Regions from separate parts of the Micromonospora sp. NPDC047074 genome, predicted to be linked through region 2. Evidence: riboswitches for the same ligand, from Rfam matches in the RefSeq annotation. Region 2 holds a riboswitch; the other holds the start of a gene.
What was found. A riboswitch is a leader RNA that binds a small molecule or an ion and turns the genes downstream of it on or off. The one in region 2 is predicted to bind thiamine pyrophosphate.

Region 1: it holds a riboswitch for thiamine pyrophosphate, as region 2 does, so the genes downstream of both, ABZ809_RS28790 (ECF transporter S component) here and thiE (thiamine phosphate synthase) in region 2, are expected to answer to the same signal.

The regions. Positions count from the first base shown of each region.
Region 1 covers NZ_JBEYVB010000038.1:47,786-55,194, forward strand. Annotated here, with positions in the region: gene ABZ809_RS28785 (ABC transporter ATP-binding protein) at 94-1,509, opposite strand; gene ABZ809_RS28790 (ECF transporter S component) at 1,625-2,215, opposite strand; TPP riboswitch at 2,288-2,393, opposite strand; gene ABZ809_RS28795 (permease) at 2,593-3,591, shown strand; gene ABZ809_RS28800 (TIGR03943 family protein) at 3,588-4,337, shown strand; gene ABZ809_RS28805 (alpha/beta hydrolase) at 4,368-5,198, shown strand; gene ABZ809_RS28810 (SIS domain-containing protein) at 5,265-6,014, shown strand; gene ABZ809_RS28815 (DUF6328 family protein) at 6,133-6,636, shown strand; gene ABZ809_RS28820 (acyl-CoA dehydrogenase family protein) at 6,765-7,409, shown strand, end outside.
Region 2 covers NZ_JBEYVB010000006.1:10,712-18,120, reverse strand. Annotated here, with positions in the region: gene ABZ809_RS11435 (DUF559 domain-containing protein) at 501-1,100, opposite strand; TPP riboswitch at 1,529-1,637, shown strand; gene thiE (thiamine phosphate synthase) at 1,632-2,258, shown strand; gene thiO (glycine oxidase ThiO) at 2,252-3,442, shown strand; gene thiS (sulfur carrier protein ThiS) at 3,433-3,633, shown strand; gene ABZ809_RS11415 (thiazole synthase) at 3,638-4,408, shown strand; partial or broken gene ABZ809_RS11410 (thiamine phosphate synthase) at 4,459-5,088, shown strand; gene thiD (bifunctional hydroxymethylpyrimidine kinase/phosphomethylpyrimidine kinase) at 5,325-6,113, shown strand; gene thiC (phosphomethylpyrimidine synthase ThiC) at 6,131-7,409, shown strand, end outside.

The DNA of each region.
Region 1 (7,409 bases), on a different contig from region 2:
TGACCGGTGCGGCGGTCGGGTCCGCGCCCGCCGGCCACCGGGACCGGCGGGCCGTGCTGAGCCACCGGAGCCTTCCGGCGCCCAGACCCGCGATCACGGGCGCTCCAGGGTGACGCGGCGGTCGGCCAGGGCGGCGACGAACTCCGTGTCGTGGGTGACGGCGACCAGGCCGTGCCCGGCGTCGCGCAACTCGGCGAGCAGGTCCACCAGCTCCAGCCACGTCCGCCGGTCCTGGCCGAAGGTCGGTTCGTCGCAGAGGAGCAGGCGTGGCGCGGTGGCCAGGGCGGTCGCCACGCTCAGCCGCCGTGCCTCCCCGCCGGAGAGGGTGTACGGGTTGGCCGCCGCGAGCCTCGTCAACCGCAGCCGGGTCAGCAACGCGTCGACAGTGGACCGTACCCTCGCCTCGGGCTGGCCGGTGCGGCGCGGGCCGAGCGCCAGCTCGTCGTGGACGGTGTTGGTGACGAACTGGTGCTCCGGGTCCTGGAAGACCGAGCCGATCCGGCGGGCCAGGGCCGGGGCGCGCCAGCGGTGCGGGGGCGTGCGGGCGTCGGCGCCGGCGAGTTCCGGGGTCGCCACGACCCGGCCGGTGCCCGGCCTGAGCAGCCCGCCGAGCAGCAGCGCGAGGGTCGACTTGCCGGCCCCGTTCGGGCCGAGGACGGCGAGTGCCTCGCCGGCGCGTACCGTCAGGTCGACGGCGGCCAGCCGGGGCGGCAGGCCGAGCCGGTCGGCGGAGAGCAACACGTCGCCGGCCGGCGCGGTGGCGTGGCGGGGCGGCACGGGCCGGCCGGGCACCCAGACGCCCTCGGCGGCGAGCGCGTCGCCGTGCGTGCCGAAGACGGCCTCGGGCGTGCCGTCCGCGCGGACGCCGCCGCCGGGTTCGAGCACGACCACCCGGTCGACCAGGGGCAGCGCCTCGGCGACCCGGTGCTCGACCAGGACCAGCGTGGTGTCGGCGTGCAGCGCGCCGGCCACCGCCGCCCGGATCAGCGCCGCGCCGGTGGGGTCGAGGTTGGCGGTCGGCTCGTCGAGCAGCAGCAGCCCGGGACGCAGGGCCAGCGCGCCGGCCAGGGCGAGCCGCTGCTGCTCCCCGCCGGAGAGGGCGGCGGTGGGGCGGTCCCGGTGGTACGGGAAGCCGACCCGGGCCAGCGCCTCGTCGACGCGGGGCCAGATCTCCCCTTCGGGGGTGCCGCGGTTCTCCAGCCCGAACGCGACGTCGTCGCCGCTGCGGGCCATCACGAGCTGGGTCTCCGGGTCCTGGAAGACGATGCCGACCCGTTCCCGGCCCTTGCGGGGGTCGAGCCCGTCGATCTCGACGGTGCCCTCCTGCTCGCCCGAGTCCTCGGGCAGCAGCCCGGCCAGCGCGGCGAGCAGGGTGCTCTTGCCGGCCCCCGACGGCCCGAGCAGCAGCACCCGCTCCCCGGCCTCGACGCGCAGATCCACTCCGCGCACCGCCCAGGCCCGCCGCCCGGCGTGCCGCCACCCGAACCCCCGCAGGACTACACCCCCCACCCCGCCCCCCTCCTCCCGCCTGCCCCCGTGGCGTTGATCATGAGGTTGGCGGCACCAATGGAGATCCACATCGCCGTCAACCTCATGATCAACGCGGTTCTGTCGGTCGGGGCGGTCAGATCAGGGGGCGGGTGCGGGCGGCGGGGAAGCGGTCCAGGGCGCCCGTGGTGGCGAGGGCGCGGGTCAGGGCCCAGCCGCCGGCACCGGCGACGATCGTGGCGCTGACGACGGTGAGCAGGGCGTACGGGATGCGGTAGCTGCCCAGCGCGTAGTCGACGTTCCAGACGACGAAGTCGAACAGCGCCGCGCCGAGGCCGGTCAGCGCACCCGCGATCAGCGCGGTGGGCAGCCGGAACGAGCGGTACCGGAACGCGGCGAAGGCCAGCTCGGCGCCGAGCCCCTGGATCAGGCCCTGCACGATGGTGATGCCGCCCCACTCCGAGCCGAGCAGCGCGGAGACCGTCGCCGCCACCGCCTCGCAGAAGAGCGCCGCGCCGGGCTTGCGGATCACCAGGCCACCGAGGACGGCCGGGACCAGCCAGACGCCGTACATGATCGCCTGGCCGGCCGGGAAGAACGCGAACGCCGGGTCGACGGCCCGCCACAGCAGGCCCCAGGCCCAGAAGATGACGCCGAAGGCCACCGCGATCACCGCGGCGACGACGACGTCGATGGTCCGCCACCGGGCGGTGGTGTTGTCTCGCATGGTTGCTCCCAGTCCTGAACGAGAACCAGGAGAAGACGCACGCCGCGCCCGGACGTGCCGGACGGCGACGCGGCTGGAGGTCGACCGAACTCCCTGCGCTGGCATTACCCAGATCAGGTTCGAGGGTCTGCGGGTGGTGCCCGCACTCTCAGCGCTGTGCGCTCCCCTGTCGGATGTGAAGTTGTCGGGCCGACGCTAACACCTTCGAAGATCATCGGGCAAAGTGATCTATCCCCAGCTCACCCCGCGGGTTCGATCGACGCACCCGATTCCGGCCCGGTACTCTCGGGCGGCCACTGGGAAACCGGCAGAGGGACACGTACGTGACATCCGAGGCTGACCGCCGCGCGCCGGACGGGCGGGACGAGGGCGGCGCGGTGCGCGTGGCCGCCCCGGGCGTACCGGAAGAGGCGCCCCACCGCCCGGGCGGGCGGATCGGGTCGGTGGAGGTCCTCGCCGGCCTGCTGATCCTGCTCGTCGTCTTCCGCGAGCCGCTGGCCGGCGCCCTCGCCACGCCCCGGTTGCAGACCTGGACCACCGTCTTCGTCTCGGTCCTGGTGCAGGCGGTGCCGTTCCTGGTCTTCGGGGTGCTGCTCTCCGCGGTGATCGCCGTCTTCGTGCCCCGGTCGTTCTGGGCCCGGGCGCTGCCGCGCCACCCCGCGCTCGCGGTGCCGGTGGCCAGCGCGGCCGGCGTCGTGCTGCCCGGCTGCGAGTGCGGGGCGGTGCCGATCGCCGGGTCGCTGATCCGGCGCGGGGTCACCCCGGCCGCCGCGCTCGCCTTCCTGCTCGCCGCCCCGGCGATCAACCCGATCGTGCTCACCGCCACCGCCGTGGCCTTCCCCGACGACCCGCGGATGGTGCTCGCCCGGGCCGTCGCGAGCCTGGTCGTCGCGATGGTCATGGGCTGGCTGTGGCTGCGCCTCGGCCGGGCCGACTGGATCCGGCTGCCGCGCCGGCCGGAGCTGGACGACAGCTCGCGCGGACGGGCGTTCTGGGCGGCCGTCCGGCACGACGTCACGCACGCCGGCGGCTTCCTGGTGATCGGCGCGGCCGCCGCCGCCACGATCAACGTCGTCGTGCCGGAGCGCTGGTTGCAGACGCTCGCCGACAACCCGGTGCTCTCGGTGCTCGCCCTGGCCGCGCTCGCCGTGCTGCTCTCCCTCTGCTCGGAGGCGGACGCCTTCGTCGCCGCCTCCCTGGCACAGTTCTCGCTGACCTCCCGGCTGGTCTTCCTGGTGGTGGGGCCGATGGTCGACCTCAAGCTCATCTCGATGCAGACCGGCGTCTTCGGCCGGAGGTTCGCCCTGCGGTTCGCCCCGGCCACCTTCGCGGTGGCCGTCGCGGTGGCCGTCGCGACCGGGGCGGTGCTGCTGTGAACCGGCAGGCGCAGGCGGTCGTCCTGCTGCTGCTGGGCGGCGCGGTGATCCGGGCCAGCCTCACCGACCTCTACCTGCGCTACGTCAAGGAGGGGCTGCGGCCCTTCCTGATCGCCGCCGGCCTGCTGCTGGTGGCCACCGCGGTGATGACCCTCTGGTACGAGCTGCGCCCGATCCTCCGCCGCGCCGACGCACCCGCACCGGCCGACGGACCCGACGGCCACGACCACGACGGGCACGGGCACCACGAGCCGCGCGTCGGTTGGCTGCTGATCCTGCCCGTGCTGGGGCTGCTGCTGGTCGCCCCACCGGCCCTGGGCTCGTACGCGGCCGGGCAGGCCGGCACCGCCGTCACCACCCGGCAGCAACCGTCCGACTATCCGCCGCTGCCCGAGGGCGACCCGGTGCGGGTCACCGTGCTCGACTACGCCTCGCGGGCGCTGTTCGACCGGGGCACCTCGATCGGCGACCGGCGGGTCCAGCTGACCGGCTTCGTCACCACCGGCCCCGACGGCCGGCCGCTGCTGGCCCGGATGGTGCTCTCCTGCTGCGCCGCCGACGGGCGGCCGGTCAAACTCGGCCTGACCGGCGCGGCCCCGGAAGGCCTCGCCGACGACACCTGGATCGAGGTGACCGGCCGCTACAGCGACCGGATCGCCCGGGACCCGGTCAACGACGCCGAGATCCCCTACCTGGACGTGGAGTCGTGGCGGCAGGTGCCCGTCCCCCGGCAGCAGTACGAGTGACCCACGTCTGCCCTGGGTAGGCTCACGATCATGCGGATCGAGGCCCGGGGTTTGACGTTCGACGTCCGCGTCGGCGGGCCGGCGGGCGGGACACCCGTCCTGCTGCTGCACGGCTTCCCGCAGCACGGCGGCGAGTGGGACGACGTGGTGCCCGCGCTGCACGCCGCCGGCCTGCGCACGTACGCGCTCGACCAGCGGGGCTACTCGCCGGGCGCCCGGCCCGGGGCGGTCGAGGCGTACCGGCTGCCGGAGCTGGTCGCCGACGCGGTGGGCGTACTCGACGCGCTGGGCGTCGACGCGGCGCACCTGGTGGGGCACGACTGGGGCGCGGTGGTGGCCTGGGCGGTCGCCGCCGGCCACCCCGAGCGGGCCCGCACGCTGACCGCGGTCTCCGTGCCGCACCCGGCCGCGATGGCGTGGGCCCTGACCGAGGACCCGGGGCAGAAGGCGCGGTCGGCGTACATGACGCTGTTCCGCAGGCCGGGCACGGCGGAGAAGGCGCTGCTGGCGCTGGGCGCGACCGGGCTGCGCCGGATGCTGCGCGGGGTCGGCGACGACCGGCGGGTGGCCGGGTACGCGGATCCGATGCGCGAGCCGGGCGCGCTGACGGCGGCCCTGAACTGGTACCGGGCCATGTCCCGCCGGGACCTGGCGGCCATCGGGCCGGTGGCGGTGCCGACCACATTCGTCTGGAGCGACGGTGACGTCGCGATCGGCCGGTCCGCCGCCGAGGCGTGCGCCGGCCAGGTGACCGGCGACTACCGGTTCGTCGAGCTGCCCCGGGTGAGCCACTGGATCCCCGACGAGGCGCCCGCCCCGCTGGCCGAGGCGATCCTGGCCCGGGTGCACGACCCGGCCTGAGCCCCGACGCTCCCGGCAGCGGCCGGGTCCGCACCCCGACGGAGGTACGACATGGACGGAGCAGACATGACGCTGAGCGCCGACGATTTTCTGACCGTGGTGACCGCCACGATGAACCGGGTCTCCGAGAGCCAGCGTGCGGCGGTGGCGCGGGCCGCCGACCTGATCGCCGACGCGGTCCGGGCCGACGGGGTCGTCCACGCGTTCGGCACCGGGCACTCCGAGGCGCTGGCCATGGAGATCGCCGGGCGGGCCGGCGGGCTGGTGCCGACCAACCGGATCGCCCTGCGGGACCTGGTGCTGGTCGGCGGCGCCCCGGCGGACGTGCTCGGGCCGCTGCTGGAACGCGACCCGTCGGTGGCGCACCGCCTCTACGAGCTGGCTCCGGTCGGGCCCCGGGACGTCTTCGTGCTCGCCTCCAACTCCGGCGTGAACGGGGCGATGGTGGAGTTCGCGTCGCTGGTCAAGGAGAAGGGGCACGGGTTGGTGGCGATCACCTCGGCGGAGCACTCCGGGCAGATGACCTCGCGTCACCCGTCCGGTCGCAAGCTCGCCGACTTCGCCGACGTCGTGCTCGACAACGGCGCCCCGTACGGCGACGCGACGCTGCCGCTGCCCGACGGCGGCGCGGTCGGTGCGGTCTCGTCGATCACCGCGGCGCTGCTGGCGCAGCAGATCACGGTGGAGGTGGTGGCCCGGCTGCTGGCGGCGGGGGAGCGGCCCCCGGTCTACCTGTCCGCCAACATCGCCGGCGGCGACGAGCACAACAACGCCCTGGAGGCCCGGTACGCGGGGCGGATCCGGCGCGGCTCCTGACCCGTCGGCGGTCCGCCGGGACGTGAGGTGAGTCGGTTTCGCGGACCGGCGGGTGGGGCATCAGCGATGCTGCCGCCGGCCGCCCCCGCCGGCAGTACCGTCTGACCGGAGGTAGCGCGTGTCCAAGGAAACCGAGAAGCAGCGCTGGCAGCGCAATTTCGCCGACCTGCTCCAGGAGCTGCGGGTCGCCCAGACCGGCGTGCAGATCCTCTTCGCCTTCCTGCTCACCCTGCCGTTCAGCAACGGCTTCACCCGCACCAGCGCTTTCCAGAAGGACGTCTACATCGTCTCGTTGCTGGCGGCGGCCGCCGCCACCGCGATGATCATCTCGCCGGTGGCCTTCCACCGTGCGCTGTTCCGGCAGGGCCGGAAGCCGGAACTGGTCCGGTTCGCCCACCGGATGGCCAGCGGCGGCCTCGCCTTCATGCTGATCTCGATGGTCAGCGCGGTGCTGCTGATCACCGACTTCGTGCTGGACCGCGGCATCGCCATGCTGCTCAGCGGGCTCACCGCCCTGTGGTTCCTCACCTTCTGGGCGATCCTGCCGTTCTCCCGGCGCAACTGGGGTGAGGACGACATCGACGATGACGACGACAACCCCCGGACGTCCGCCGAAGACTGAGCGCCGCCCGGGCGCCGGGTCGACGGAACTCGATATTTATCGCACGCTACCCCTGGGTAACAACCGGGGGTAGCGTGCTGTTCGTCGAGCACGTTGACGCATCCGGACCGAGGTTCGAGGGGGCCGCCGTGACCACGACACAGAACAGCCGACCCGCGCCCGACGGCTCAGGCGCGGACCACCAGTCCACGACCGACGACGGTGCGAAGGCCGCAGTGGTGGGGCCGCTGCCGACGGAGGCGGGACAGGTCTCCGAGAAGGAGGCCCGCCAGGTGGCCGAGGCGGCCCGGGAATCCGCCTGGGACCGCCCCAGCTTCGGCAGGGAACTCTTCCTCGGCCGGTTCCGGCTCGACCTCATCGACCCCTGGCCGCGCCCCGACCCGGCGGACGTGACCCGCGCCGACGAGTTCCTCGCCCGGTTCCGGGAGTACCTCACCACCGAGGTGGACGGTGCCGCGATCGAGCGGGACGCGGCCATCCCGGACGAGGTGTTCCACGGGCTGGCGCGGCTCGGCGCGTTCGGCATGAAGGTCGACCGGTCGTACGGCGGGCACGGGCTCAGCAACCTGCACTACTGCCGGGCACTCATGCTGGCCGGCTCGGTCAGCCCGGCGATCGGCGCGCTGCTCTCGGCGCACCAGTCCATCGGGGTGCCGCAGCCGCTGAAGATGTTCGGCACCGCCGAGCAGAAGCAGCGCTTCCTGCCCCGGCTCGCGGCCGGTGAGGTGTCCGCGTTCCTGCTCACCGAGCCGGACGTCGGCTCGGACCCGGCC
Region 2 (7,409 bases):
GTGCGGTGGTGTCGAGCGTGACGACGAGGGCCCGCGTCGCGGCGGGGCGTCTCCGCGCATGGGGCGCTGCCGCCGTGCACGGGTCCGGATCGCCGGGTGTGTGCGATCTTCGGTGGAACGCCATGGGTGTCACCCGGCACCGGAGACACCCATGGCGTTCCACCCAGGTCGAGTCGCGTCGGCACTGCGCTGCCTCAGTCGACGGCCGGCCGGGCTGCGGTCGGCCGGGCTGCGGTCGGCGGACCGCTACGTGCGCGGACGGCAGCGAGGCCGGTGCGCTCGCTCAGTGGAACGTCATGGGTGTCACGGGAGGGCGGAGACACCCCTGAGGTTCCACTGAGCCGGCAACGCCGCTGGTTCCTCGGTCATGTGGCAGGGCGGTGACGGGTTAGACGTCTGTCAGGGCTGAGGGGCAGGCGCGCGTGTAGGCAGGGCGGTGACGGGGAGTGGCGTGGGTGGGTGGCGTCGGGAAGCCCCGGGCCGGGACGGGAGTGAGAGGGTCAGTGGGCGGGGCGGCGCTCGCGGAGCGCCTGGGTGACCAGGGCGACGGTGCGGCCGGGGTGGCGGAGAACGTCGTCGGCCGTGAAGCGGAGCACGACCCAGCCCGCCGCGCGCAGGGCGTTGAGCCGGGCGACACCCTGGCGGAAGTGGGCGCGCTCGCGGTGGTGGTCTCCGTCGTACTCGACGGCGACGCGCAGCGCGGGCCAGGCCAGGTCGACCCGGCCGACGAACATGCCCCGGGCGTTCCGCACATCGTGCTGGGCGGTCGGTGGGGGCAGCCCCGCGTCGAGCAGGAGCAGCCGGAGGCGGGTCTCCATCGGCGACTCGGTCAGGGGCTCCGTCAGCGCCAGGACCTCCCGTAGCAGGGGCATCCCGGGCCAGCCGGTCCTCGCGTCAGCGTATGCGCGAAGCGCGGGGAGTTTTACCACCCTGCGGTACAGCAACGCGTCGACGGCGACGAGAGCATCGGTGCGCGGCCCCTGCCGGCCCAGGTCGAAGGCGGTGCGCAGCGGGGTGGTGACCGGCAGCCCGGCGAACCTGGTGCGGTCGCCGTCCGGCAGGGTGGACCGGGCGACGGCCACCCGGGGGTGCGGCCGCATCTGGGCAGCCGGGGCAGCAGCACGGTCACCGGCGCGGCCCGGTCGAGCAGGTCGACGCCCCACAGGTACGCGGCGCTGCGACCCGCGATCGCCGCGCCGACCGGCAGCGAAAGCGCGACCGCGTCGCACCACATCCGGTGGTCGTCCACCTGGTAGCCGTCGCGGTGCACGTGGATGTCGGGCAGCAGCCGGCGCCAGGACCGTCCACGCAACATCGTCCAGGTGACCAGCCCTTCGGCGACGGCGGTGCTGGCCCGGAACGACTGGAACGCCAGGCGTGGCGGAACCCGGGCGGCGGAGGGCATCCGGCCAGCATCACGTGATCGGCCGGTCACCCGCAGCCCCGGTCGTCGGCTTCGGGCGGCCAATGTGAAATCCGCTGCTCACCCTTGGCGGAGTCGGGGAATCCGTCGTACGGTGACACCCGCAAGTGACCCACGGGAGCCCGGTACACCGGGCTGAGAGGGGGGCTGTGAGCCCCCGACCGTCGAACCTGATCCGGGTAATGCCGGCGCAGGGAGGAGTGTTGCCGTGCCGTCCCTCGGGCGACTGCATCTGATCACCGACACCCGACCCGGGCGGGATCCGCTGACCGTGCTGCGGGCCGCCCTTCCGGTGGCCCGCGCCGAGCTGGTCGTGCAGGTCCGGGTGGCGGACGACGCCACCGACCGGGAGGCGTACGACCTGGCTCGCCGGGCGGTCGCGCTCTGCGCCCGGTACGGCGCCACCTGCCTCGTGAACGACCGGCTGCACGTGGCGCTGGCGGTGGGTGCCGCCGGTGGGCACGTCGGCGCGGCGGACCTGCCGGTCGGGGCGGCCCGCCGGGTGCTCGGTGCCGCCGCCGTGCTCGGTGCCACCGCCCGTGATCCGGGGACGGCCGCCGAGGCGGTCGCCGGTGGGGCCAGCTACCTGGGCGTGGGCCCGTGCCACGTCACCAGCACCAAGACGGGACTGCCGGCGCCGATCGGCCCGGCCGGCGTACGTGCCGTCGCCGACGCCGTGGACGTGCCGGTCGTCGCGATCGGCGGGGTGACCGCCGCGAGGGTGCCCGCGCTGGTGGCCGCCGGGGCGTACGGGGTGGCGGTGGTGGGGGCGATCTCCGGGGCGGCCGATCCGGCCCGGGCGACGGCGGAGCTGCTGGGGGCGCTGGGGTGCTGAGCCGACCGGACGTCGCCGTGGTGGGGGCGGGGCCGGTCGGGCTGGCGATCGCCTGGCGCCTGGCGGCGCGCGGGTTCCGGGTCGCCGTGCACGATCCCGCCCCGGGCAGCGGCGCGTCACACGTCGCCGCCGGGATGCTCGCGCCGGTCGCCGAGGCGTACTTCGGCGAGCACGAGCTGACCGGGCTGCTGACCGCCTCCGCCGCCCGCTGGCCGGCCTTCGCCGCCGAGCTGACCACCGTCACCGGCGTGGACATCGGCTACCGGACCGAGGGCACGCTGATGGTCGGGCTCACCGCCGACGACCTGGCCGAGGCGCGCCGGCTGTGGGCGTACCAGCAGGGGATCGGGTTGCCCGTGACGCCGCTGCGACCCTCGGCGCTGCGGGACCGCGAGCCGGCGTTGGCGCCCCGGGTGCGCGGTGGTGCGTTCGCCGCCACCGACCACCAGGTCGACCCGCGCCGGCTGGTGCCGGCGCTGCGTGAGGCGGCCGAACGGGCCGGCGCCACGCTGGTGCCCACCGCCGTGCGTTCGCTTTCCGACGTGGACGCCGGGGTCACCGTGGTGGCGGCCGGCTGCGGCGCGGCGGCCCTGACCGGGCTGCCCGTGCGGCCGGTGAAGGGGCAACTGCTCCGGCTCCGCGCGCCCGACGGCGTCGCGCCGGGCTTCCGGCACGTCATCCGGGGGTACGCCGACGGCGAGCACGTCTACCTCGTCCCCCGGCCCGACGGGGAGGTGGTGGTGGGCGCGACCGTCGAGGAGCGCGCCGACACCCGCGTCGGCGCCGGGGCGGTGCTGCGCCTGCTCCGCGCCGCCGTCGACCTGCTGCCGGAGCTGGCCGAGTACGACCTGGTGGAGACCCTCGCCGGCCTGCGCCCCGGCACTCCCGACAACGCCCCGATCCTCGGCCCACTGCCCGGCCGGCCCGGCGTGCTCGCCGCGACCGGGCACCACCGGCACGGCATCGTGCTCACCCCGGTCACCGCCGACCTGATCGCCGACCTGGTCAGCACGGGTACGGCGGACCCGATGCTCGCCCCCTTCGCCCCGGCCCGGTTCCCGGCGGCCGGCACGACGGAACCGGCCAGCAGGACGAAGCCGGCCGGCACGACGGAACCGGCCGGTACGGCCGTCGACGGACGGCGCGGTCGCTCGGCATCCGAGGAGGAGCACACGTGGAACTGACGGTGAACGGCGCCGGGCGCAGCCTGCCCGGCGGCTCGACCGTGGCGGACCTGGTCCGCGCGGTCACCGACCAGCGGCGCGGCCTCGCGGTCGCGGTCAACGGGGAGGTCGTGCCGCGTACGGGCTGGCCGTCGACCGTGCTGGTCGACGGCGACCGGGTCGAGGTCCTCAGCGCCGCCCAGGGCGGGTGACGCGGTGAGCCTGGAACTCGGCGGCGTGCGCCTGGCGTCCCGGCTGATCCTGGGGACCGGCGGCGCGGCCAACCTGCGCGTGCTGGAGGAGGCGATCCGCGCGTCCGGCACGGGACTGGTGACCCTGGCCCTGCGCCGGGTCGACACCGCCCCCGGCACGGCCGGCGGGCTGCTGGACCTGCTCGACAGGTGCGGCGTGCGGCTGCTGCCGAACACCGCCGGCTGCTACACGGCGGGCGAGGCGGTCAAGGTGGCCCACCTGGCGCGGGAGGCGTTCGGCACCGACTGGGTGAAGCTGGAGGTGATCGGCGACGAGCGCACGCTGCTGCCCGACGGGGTGGAGTTGCTGCGGGCCGCCGAGGAACTCGTGGCGGACGGCTTCGTCGTACTGCCGTACACGTCGGACGACCCGATCCTGGCGCGGCGGCTGGCCGACGTCGGCTGCGCCGCGGTGATGCCGGCGGGCGCGCCGATCGGCTCCGGCCTGGGCGTGTCGAACCCGCACCACATCCGGCTGATCAGGCAGAGCGTCGACGTGCCGGTGATCCTGGACGCCGGCATCGGCACCGCGTCGGACGCCGCGCTGGCCATGGAGCTGGGCTGCGACGGGGTGCTGCTCGCCAGCGCGGTCACCCGCGCCGCCGACCCGGTGGCGATGGCCACGGCCATGCGGTACGCGGTCGAGGCGGGTCGGCTCGCGTACCGGGCGGGACGGATCGCGCGGCGCTTCCACGCCCTCGCCTCCACACCCGACGACGGACGGCCCGACCTGTGACCGCCGGCCCCGGGCCCGCCGCCGCCACCCCGCCTCCGGCCGATCTTGGTATGAAAGGGCCCCTGGAGGGGCCGTTTCCTACCAAGATCTCGGGCGGGCCGGCTGGCGTCGTGCTGTTGACCGACCGGTGGCAGGCGCGGCGGCCGTTGGCCGAGGTCGTCGCCGGGGCGGTGGCCGGGGGAGTGCGGTGGGTGGTGCTGCGGGAGAAGGACCTGCCCCCGGCCGAGCGCGCCGCCCTCGCCGCCGCCCTGCGCGCGATCCTCGCCGAGGCGGGCGGCACGCTGATCGTCGCCGGCCCCGACCCGCTCAGTGGGGACGCCGTGCACCTGCCGTCGGCGGGGCCGTACCCGCCGCCGCGCCTCGGCCTGGTGGGCCGCTCCTGCCACGACCGGGCGGAGTTGGCGCGACTGACCACGGAGCACTACGCCACCCTCTCGCCCGTCTACCCGACCAGCACCAAGCCCGGCTACGGCCCACCCCTGCGACCGGAAGGGCTCGGCGCGCTGATCGCGACCAGCACCGTGCCGGTCCTGGCGCTTGGCGGAGTGCAGAGCCCTGACCAGGTGGCCGCCTGCGTCGAGGTGGGAGCCGTGGGGGTGGCGGTGCTGGGTGCCGTCATGCGTGCCGACGACCCCGAGGCGGCAGCAGCCGCCCTCACGGCAGCCGCCGACGCGGCGAGCCGGACCCGGCAGGGCTGCGCCGACACCCGCGCCGAAAACGGGTTACCCCGGCATCCTGCGGTGACGACGCGCAGCCGGCGGGACCGCACGGAGGTCTCCGGGACGGGGCCGCGGCCGACCGTGCCCGCGGAGGGATCGAGCCTGACCGCCCGGATCGGGCACGGTCGGCCGCAGCCCTCAAGCGCGACGACGCGCGGCCTGCCCAAGCTCCCGTCCGCCACCACGGAAGAGGAACGATGACCCCGACGACAGTGCTCACCGTCGCCGGCTCGGACTCCGGCGCGGGCGCCGGCATCCAGGCCGACCTCAAGGTCTTCGCGGCCCTCGGCGCGTACGGCACCAGCGTGCTCACCGCCGTCACCGCGCAGAACACGAGGGGTGTCGACGCCGTCCTGCCCCTGCCGCCCCGCACGGTCACCGAGCAGCTCGACAGCGTGCTCGGCGACTTCACCGTGCGCGCCGTCAAGACCGGCATGCTCGGCACCCCGGCGGTCGCCGACGCGGTGGCCGCCGCCGCCCGGGACGGCCGCCTGCCGCACCTCGTGGTCGATCCGGTGCTCGCCGCCACCAGCGGGCACCGGCTGGGCGTGGTCGCCGCCGTCGAGCGGCTGCTGCCGTACGCCCGGGTGGCGACGCCGAACTGCGCGGAGGCCGCGGCCATCACCGGCCGCCCGGTGACCACTGTCGAGGAGATGGTGGCCGCCGCCGAGGCCCTGGCGGCCGGCGGGCCGGAGCACGTGGTGGTGACCGGCGGCGACGTGGACGCCGACGGCGAGGCGGTCGACGTGCTGCGCGGTGGCGGCGTCACCACCCTGCTCCGCGCGCCCCGGGTCGACACCCGGCACAACCACGGCACCGGGTGCTCGTTCTCGGCGGCGATCGCGGTCCGGCTGGCGTTCGGCGACGAGGTGCCGACGGCGGTCGCCACCGCCAAGGAGTACGTCCTCCGCGGGCTGACCGGCGCGCGGGACTGGGAGCTGGGCGCGGGACGCGGCCCGCTGGACCACTTCGGATGGTCCGCTTGATCACCAGGGAGGCTGGCATGCAGGCACGTCGCAAGGTCTACGTGGAGGGATCGCGGCCGGACGTCCGGGTGCCGTTCGCCGAGGTGGAACTGACCGGCGACAACCCGCCGGTCCGGCTCTACGACACCTCCGGGCCGGGCTCCGACCCCGAGGTCGGGCTGCCGCCGCTGCGCGGGCCGTGGATCGCCGAGCGCGGCGACGTCGCCCCGGCGCGGGGCGCGGGCACCCCGCTCGCGGGCGCCGACGGCCGACGCCCCACCCAACTCGCGTACGCGCGGGCGGGGGTCGTCACGCCGGAGATGGAGTTCGTGGCGGTCCGGGAGGGGATGGCGGCGGAGTTCGTCCGGGACGAGATCGCGGCCGGGCGGGCGGTGCTGCCGCTCAACGTCAACCATCCCGAGTGCGAGCCGGCGATCATCGGCAAGGCGTTCCTGGTGAAGGTGAACGCCAACATCGGCACCTCGGCGGTCACCTCCTCGGTGGCGGAGGAGGTGGAGAAACTGACCTGGGCCACCCGGTGGGGCGCGGACACCGTGATGGACCTGTCGACGGGCAAGCGGATCCACGAGACCCGCGAGGCGATCGTGCGGAACTCGCCGGTGCCGATCGGGACCGTGCCGATCTACCAGGCGTTGGAGAAGGTCGGCGGCGATCCGGTGAAGCTGAGCTGGGAGGTGTTCCGGGAGACCGTCGTCGAGCAGGCCGAGCAGGGCGTCGACTACATGACGGTGCACGCGGGGGTGCTGCTGCCGTACGTGCCGCTGGCGGTGGACCGGGTGACCGGCATCGTGTCCCGGGGCGGCTCGATCATGGCGGCCTGGTGCCTGGCGCACCACGAGGAGAACTTCCTCTACACGAACTTCGCGGAGCTGTGCGAGATCCTGGCCCGGTACGACGTGACGTTCTCGCTCGGCGACGGGCTGCGCCCCGGCTCGATCGCGGACGCCAACGACGAGGCGCAGTTCGCGGAGCTGCGTACCCTCGGCGAGCTGACGAGCCTCGCCTGGGAGCACGACGTGCAGGTCATGATCGAGGGCCCGGGCCACGTGCCCATGCACAAGATCAAGGAGAACGTGGACCTCCAGCAGGAGTGGTGCCACGAGGCGCCCTTCTACACCCTCGGCCCGCTGACCACGGACATCGCCCCCGCGTACGACCACATCACGTCGGCGATCGGCGCCGCGATGATCGGCATGTTCGGCACCGCGATGCTCTGCTACGTGACGCCGAAGGAGCACCTGGGGCTGCCGGACCGCGACGACGTGAAGGCCGGCGTGATCGCGTACAAGATCGCGG